3 regions of the Serratia sp. TSA_105.2 genome follow, and region 1 is predicted to be linked to each of the others. Evidence: riboswitches for the same ligand, from Rfam matches in the RefSeq annotation. Region 1 holds a riboswitch; each other region holds the start of a gene.
What was found. Region 1 has a riboswitch for thiamine pyrophosphate ahead of thiC (phosphomethylpyrimidine synthase ThiC). Riboswitches for the same ligand answer to the same signal wherever they lie in the genome.

Region 1 (2,256 bases):
ATTTGGCCATGATCGAGCCACCGCGCGATACGATGCCGGTCAGGCGTTTGGCGGTCATCGGCACGTAGCGCAGCAGCACGCCGGCGTGGATGGTGAAGTAGTCGACCCCTTGCTCCGCCTGTTCCAGCAGCGTATCGCGGAACATCGCCCAGGTGAGGTTTTCCGCCACGCCGTTGACCTTCTCCAGTGCCTGGTAGATCGGCACGGTGCCGATGGGCACCGGGCTGTTGCGCAGGATCCACTCGCGGGTTTCGTGAATATAGCGGCCGGTGGAGAGATCCATCACGGTGTCCGCGCCCCAGCGGGTGGACCACACCAGCTTCTCCACCTCTTCTTCGATCGACGACGTGACCGCCGAGTTGCCGATATTGGCGTTCACCTTTACCAGGAAATTGCGGCCGATGATCATCGGCTCCGCCTCCGGATGGTTGATGTTGGCGGGAATGATGGCGCGGCCAGCGGCCACTTCCTGACGCACGAACTCCGGCGTGATGTTGTCCGGTAGGTTAGCGCCCCAGCTCTGGCCCGGGTGCTGGTGGCGCAGCACCTCGCCGCGAATGCGCTCGCGCCCCATGTTTTCACGGATGGCGATGAACTCCATCTCCGGGGTGACGATACCGGCGCGGGCATAGTGCAGCTGGGTCACGCGCTTGCCCGGCAGCGCCTTGCGCGGCAGCGGCAGATGTTCGAAGCGCAGGTGATCCAGCCCCTCGTCCGCCAGCCGCTGTTGGGTGAAGCCGGAGCTGGCGCCGCTGAGGGTGGCGGTATCGCCGCGTGCGTCGATCCAGCCGGCGCGCAGCTTGGCCAGGCCGGCGTGCACGTCGAGCTCGGCCTGCGGATCGCCGTAGGGGCCGGCGGTGTCATACACCGGGATCGCCTCGTTGGGTTCATACTGTGGGTTGTCTTTGCTGCCGCCGAGCAGGGTCGGGCTGAGCTGAATTTCGCGCATCGGCACCTGGATATCGCTGCGCGAGCCTTGCAGATAGATGCGGCGTGAGTTCGGGAAAGCCATGCCTTGCAGGGTGTCGATAAACTGCTGGGCGGCTTCGCGTTGCGCTTTACGGGCGCGCGGTGGATTAACGTTAGACATAGCAAGTTCCTACCAGTGTGTTGGGTTGGGAAAGTTGCTTGTCTGGAGCTCGGAGGGAGTAATGATGGTGGCCGATAAGGCAGGGCGCCCGCAAGGGGAAGGCCGTGCCTGTGGCGATAGATTACTCTTGTTCCCTTCGCGGGTATTAACCCGATCAGGTTCCGCGGATCCCGAATTAACGGTCTCAGCCTGGCTGATTCGATGAACAAATCAGGCGCTAGGCACTCCGACAAGATGCCCCCCAGTATAGGAGGGATAAGAAAAAAAACTATAAAATTTTAACGCGCCGGATCCAGCGTCTGGTCCGGCAGCGGTTGCTGCGCGGCCTCCGCCTCCAGCTGGATCAGCTTATCTTCCAGCGCAAAGCGCGCCGCCAGCGTTTCGCCGATATCCGACAGGGCCTGGTGGAATTCCAGACAAACCTCCTGATCGATATCCACTTCGGTATAGCGATCGTGGAACGCCATGATCTGTTCGGTATTGGCCCACAGCTTGGGGTAGATGTTCACCGCCAGCGACATTTTCGGACTGGCTGCGCCTTCCACTTGTTTGATAATTCTGTCATAGATATGAAAATGCCCTGCGGAGAGGTAATCCACCAGGTTGTGGCAAAAGTTCTCCAGCGCTTTTTCATTCAGCGGCGTATGCTTTTCTTTATTCGGTTTGAGGCCTACCAGCGTGCAGTAGGCAACCAGCAACTGTTTGCGGGCCTGAAGCCATTGATCAACTAATTCATTACTACCGCCAACGCGCTGAGTCAGCCTTTCCAAACGGTTGAGCATGTTTGACTCCGTGTAAGTAATAAAAGTAACCGGTAAGTTATTAAAATGTAACAAAGCCGATTCGTAGAGTGCCAGTGAAGCTGAGGTTGTGCAACAACGATATGGAACTTGCATTAACGGGCAATGAAAACGGCTGGTGGATTGTCAGCCATGAAAGCAAACTTTGGTTACCGAACGGTGAATTGCCGTCGGGGACTGCCGCCGCTCTTGGGCTGCGGGGCCACATGGCGCGCACCATCGGTGAATGGGAGGGCGCGCCGGTCTGGCTGGTGCGCCAGGCGATGCCGCGGGAGATGGGCTCGGTGCGTCAGCTGTTGGATCAGGATCGCGGTCTGTTCCAGCTTGCCGGGCGCGGCGTGCAGCTGGCGGATTTCTACCGTTCCC
Region 2 (2,256 bases), on a different contig from region 1:
ACCGCCTCCGGCGCCAGCAGCGGATCGCCGCTTTTCGCCAGCATCACGGTGTCCAGCACCACGAACTCCGGCCGGTAATGGCGCAGCCGTTCGGCCACCGCCTGCACGATGTCGGCGTTGGCCAGCATGCCGATCTTGACGCTGTCGATGCGCACGTCGCTGAACACCGAGTCCAGCTGCGCGGCGACGAACGCCGGATCGATGTAATACACCGACTGCACGCCGCGGGTATTCTGCGCCACCAGCGCGGTGATCACCGAGGTGCCGTAGGCGCCGAGCGCCGAGAAAGCCTTCAAATCGGCCTGAATGCCGGCGCCACCGCTGGGATCGGTGCCGGCGATGGTCAGCGCGTTAATGCGTTTCATCACAGATCCTCCCCGCGCAGCTGATACAGGGCATCGAGGAACGCCGGCGTAAAGCTGCCCGGCCCGCCGGCCTGTCTGGCCGCGAGGCCGCCGCAGTGGGACATCACCCGGCAGGCGGTCGCCACGTTGTCCAGGCGATCGCCCGGCAGGGCGCAAAACGCCGCCGCCACCGCCGACAGCGCGCAGCCGGTACCCACCACCCGCGTCATCAGCGGGGAACCGCCTTCGATCGCCCAATCGCGTTGGCCGTCGGTGACGTAATCCACCGCGCCGGTGACCGCCACCACCGCGCCGCTGCGCTGCGCCAGCTCACGCGCGGCGGGCAATGCCGCCAGCGAATCGTCGCCGCTGTCCACGCCGCGGCCGCTGGCCAGCAACCCGCTGAGCGCCATGATTTCCGAGGCGTTGCCGCGTATCGCCGCCGGTTTCTCGTCCAGCAGCTGTTTAGCAAAGGCGGTGCGGTAGGAGAGCGCGCCGACCGCCACCGGATCCAGCGTCCAGGGCTTGCCGGCCTGATTGGCGGCGGCCACCGCCGCCCGCATCGATTCGGCGCGCAGCACATTGAGGGTACCGACGTTGATCAGCAGGCCGTCGGCCAGCTCGCTGAACTGCGCCGCCTCTTGCGGCTCCACCACCATCGCCGGGGAGGCGCCGAGCGCCAATAGCACGTTGGCGGTCAGCGATTGCACCACTTCGTTGGTCAGGCAGTGGATCAGCGGAGGCCGCTGTTGGAATTGGGTCAGACAGGCCGCGGCGCGAGCGCCGGGTAGTCCATCAGGTCGAGCGATCATATTCCTCCCAACCGGCGTTCAAGAAGGCGGCGCCGGCTGGGCGGCCGTGACTTCCCTACGCTGGCATTATCCAGATCAGGTAATACGGGTATTTCTCAGCCTTCACGTAGAAGGGCACCCCGAGTCATGAAAATCAATAGGTTGTGATCAACGTTGCGTTAATCCCTGCAGGGGATCATGCCAGCGACGGCGCGGACAAACAAGCGAATAAATTGCCCGGCGGGCATACGCCGCGCAATGCGCTATAGTGAGCACAAACCACCGGGAGATGCCATGCAGATAAGACCCTACCAAGAGACCGATCGCCCCTTCCTGCGCACGCTGTACCTGGCGTCGCGCAAGGCGGCGTTCGGCTGGCGCGATACCTCAAACTATCAGTTGGAAGATTTCGACGGCGCGACGCTGGGCGAAGCGATTTGGGTGGCGGAAGACGGCGGCGTGCTGCTGGGATTCGTCTCCGTCTACCGCGAAGACAACTTCATTCATAACCTGTATGTCGCTCCCCATCAGCCGCCGCGCGGCGTCGGCAGTGCGCTGCTGCAGGCGGCGGAAGCTACCTTCACCGCCACCGGCTCGCTGAAATGCCTGGTGAAGAATGAAAAGGCGCTGGCGTTCTACCGTAAACACGGCTGGCGCATCATCTCTACCGGCAACGCCGGCGAGGAAGATTATTACCTGATGCATTCGCCGGCCCGCTAACGCCGCCTTTCCCGTCACAGAACTCATTAATGATAATGGATTTCATTATCAGTTAAGCATACCCTTCCTTGTCTCTCTCAATGAACTTGGCAAGGAAGGTTATGCAACACCAAACGGATACACGCTTCCCCGATGCCGCAGCGGCGGACTACGATCGCCGTATTCTGACCCTGGTGCCCGGCTATCAGTTTGCCCAGGCGCTGCTGACGGCGACGCTCGCGCAGACGCTGCCGAATGACGCCACGCTGTTGCTGGCCGGCTGCGGCACCGGCAGTGAACTTGAGGCGCTGGCCGCCGCCAACGCCAGCTGGCGTTTCAGCGCCGTGGAACCCTCCGCCGGCATGTTGGCGGCCGCGCGCGCCAAGGCCGAAGCCGCGGGTTACGCACAACGGGTGAGCTTC
Region 3 (2,256 bases), on a different contig from region 1:
CTGGAAAGCCGGCTGGAAGAGGGCTGCTATTTCCTGCTGTTCGATCAGCGTTCCCCCCTGGCCGCCGACCCCGCCATTCGCAGTTGGCTGTGCGAATTGATCAACCCCATTTCACTGCTGGGCCACGCAGGGCCGCTCTACCAGCGCTATTGGTCGCCGGCGTACGGCCTGCTGCCGCGCTGGCACCACAACCGCACGCTAGCGCAGCAGCCCAAGCCCGCGGGCCTGACCGAACTGACGATGACCCACTTCAATGAACATTCGGAGTTTCACGCCATTCGCCAGGCGATCGAACCGCTGCTGGCGCAGCACGGTATCCGCCTGATCGTGCAAAGCGTGGATTACGCCACCTGGCACCAGGGCGACGCGCGCAGCGATCTGTGGCTCGGCAGCGCCAACTTCTATCTGCCGCTGGAGTTTTCGCTGTTCGCCACGCTGTACGAACTGCCGCTGATGCAGCATTGCATGAACGAAGATCTGGCGCAGGACGCGGCGCTGTGGCGCGCCAACCGCTTGCCGCTGGCCGAGTTCTGCCAGCGTCTGGTCAGCAACCACCAGTTGCATCCGCTGTTCCACCACTGGCTGCAGCTGCACGGCCAGCGCAGCATGCGCGGCGTGCGGATGAACACCCTCGGCTGGTTCGACTTCAAGTCCGCCTGGTTTGCCCCGCCGGAGGCATAAGCGTCTTTCGCCCGGGTCGGTTAATCTTTACAATAGCGCCGTCTCAACGGGGTGCGGTAAGTCGGGCCGCGTGATAAGCCCGATTTTCCGCTGAGAGCACACCCGTCGAACCTGATCCGGTCAATACCGGCGGAGGGATTTGAGCCCAGCGAACCGGCGACGCCGCCTCGCCCCCTCAGATGCCCTTGCCCCCTTATTTTTCAGGAGTGCAACGTGGTCAAAACATATCTGCCCTGCTTATTGCTGCTGTGTGCCGCGCCGGTGTTCGCCAAGCCGACGCTGACGGTTTACACCTACGATTCCTTCGCCGCCGACTGGGGCCCAGGTCCGGCGGTGAAAAAAGCCTTCGAAGCCGAGTGCGACTGTGAACTGAAGTTCGTCGCGCTGGAAGACGGCGTCTCGCTGCTGAACCGCCTGCGCATGGAAGGCAAGAACAGCGCCGCCGACGTGGTGCTGGGGTTGGACAACAACCTGCTGCAGGCGGCGCAGCAAACCGGCCTGTTCGCGCCGAGCGGCGTCGACACCGCCAAACTGACGGTGCCGGGCGGCTGGCAGGACGCGACCTTCGTGCCTTACGACTACGGGTACTTCGCCTTTGTCTACAACAAAGACAAACTGAAAAACCCGCCGAAAAGCCTGCAGGAGCTGGTCAGCAGCGACCGCAACTGGAAAGTGATCTACGAAGATCCACGCACCAGCACGCCAGGCCTCGGCCTGCTGCTGTGGATGCAGAAAGTGTATGGCGACAAGGCGCCGGCCGCCTGGCAGCAGCTGGCGAAGAAGACCGTCACCGTCACTAAAGGCTGGAGCGAAGCCTACGGCCTGTTCCTGAAGGGCGAAGGCGATCTGGTGCTCAGCTACACCACCTCTCCCGCCTATCACCTGATTGAAGAGAAAAAAGATCTCTACGCCGCCGCCACGTTCAGCGAAGGGCACTACCTGCAGGTGGAAGTGGCGGGCAAGCTGAAGGCCGCCAAACAGCCTGAACTGGCGGAGCGCTTCATGCAGTTCATGGTGACGCCGGCGTTCCAGAACACCATCCCGACCGGCAACTGGATGTACCCGGTGATCAACACCCCACTGCCCGTCGGCTTTGAGCAGATGAACGTACCGCATACCGCGTTGCAATACAGCGCCGAAGAGGTGGCCAAACAACGCAGCGGTTGGATCCGGGCATGGCAAACCGCCGTCAGCCGCTGATCCCCCGCTGGCTCTGGCCGGGGCTGCTGGCCGCCGGCGTGATCCTGCTGGTCGCCGCGCTGGCGATGGGCTCACTGTGGCGTCACGCGCCTGACAGTGACTGGCGCGGCCTGTGGCAGGACAGCTACCTGTGGCACGTGGTGCGCTTCACCTTCTGGCAGGCGCTGCTGTCGGCGCTGATTTCGGTGCTGCCCGCCGTTCTGCTGGCGCGCGCGCTCTATCGCCGCCGTTTCCCCGGCCGGCAGCTGCTGCTGCGACTGTGCGCCATGACGCTGGTGCTGCCGGTGCTGGTGGCGGTGTTCGGCCTGCTCAGCGTCTATGGCCGCCAGGGCTGGCTGGCGACGCTGTGCGGCTGGCTGGGCATCGAGTATGGCT

Region 2: another riboswitch for thiamine pyrophosphate. It lies ahead of thiM (hydroxyethylthiazole kinase); the one in region 1 lies ahead of thiC (phosphomethylpyrimidine synthase ThiC).
Region 3: another riboswitch for thiamine pyrophosphate. It lies ahead of thiB (thiamine ABC transporter substrate binding subunit); the one in region 1 lies ahead of thiC (phosphomethylpyrimidine synthase ThiC).

What each region holds. Positions count from the first base shown of each region.
Region 1 is NZ_JBQZFT010000019.1:7,429-9,684, reverse strand. Features, by position in the region: gene thiC (phosphomethylpyrimidine synthase ThiC) at 1-1,090, opposite strand, end outside; TPP riboswitch at 1,205-1,329, opposite strand; gene ACUTSC_RS24525 (Rsd/AlgQ family anti-sigma factor) at 1,369-1,872, opposite strand; gene nudC (NAD(+) diphosphatase) at 1,974-2,256, shown strand, end outside.
Region 2 is NZ_JBQZFT010000013.1:75,553-77,808, forward strand. Features, by position in the region: gene thiD (bifunctional hydroxymethylpyrimidine kinase/phosphomethylpyrimidine kinase) at 1-365, opposite strand, end outside; gene thiM (hydroxyethylthiazole kinase) at 365-1,156, opposite strand; TPP riboswitch at 1,192-1,288, opposite strand; gene ACUTSC_RS23210 (GNAT family N-acetyltransferase) at 1,430-1,855, shown strand; gene ACUTSC_RS23215 (methyltransferase) at 1,957-2,256, shown strand, end outside.
Region 3 is NZ_JBQZFT010000004.1:343,282-345,537, reverse strand. Features, by position in the region: gene sgrR (HTH-type transcriptional regulator SgrR) at 1-681, shown strand, start outside; TPP riboswitch at 719-837, shown strand; gene thiB (thiamine ABC transporter substrate binding subunit) at 895-1,881, shown strand; gene thiP (thiamine/thiamine pyrophosphate ABC transporter permease ThiP) at 1,857-2,256, shown strand, end outside.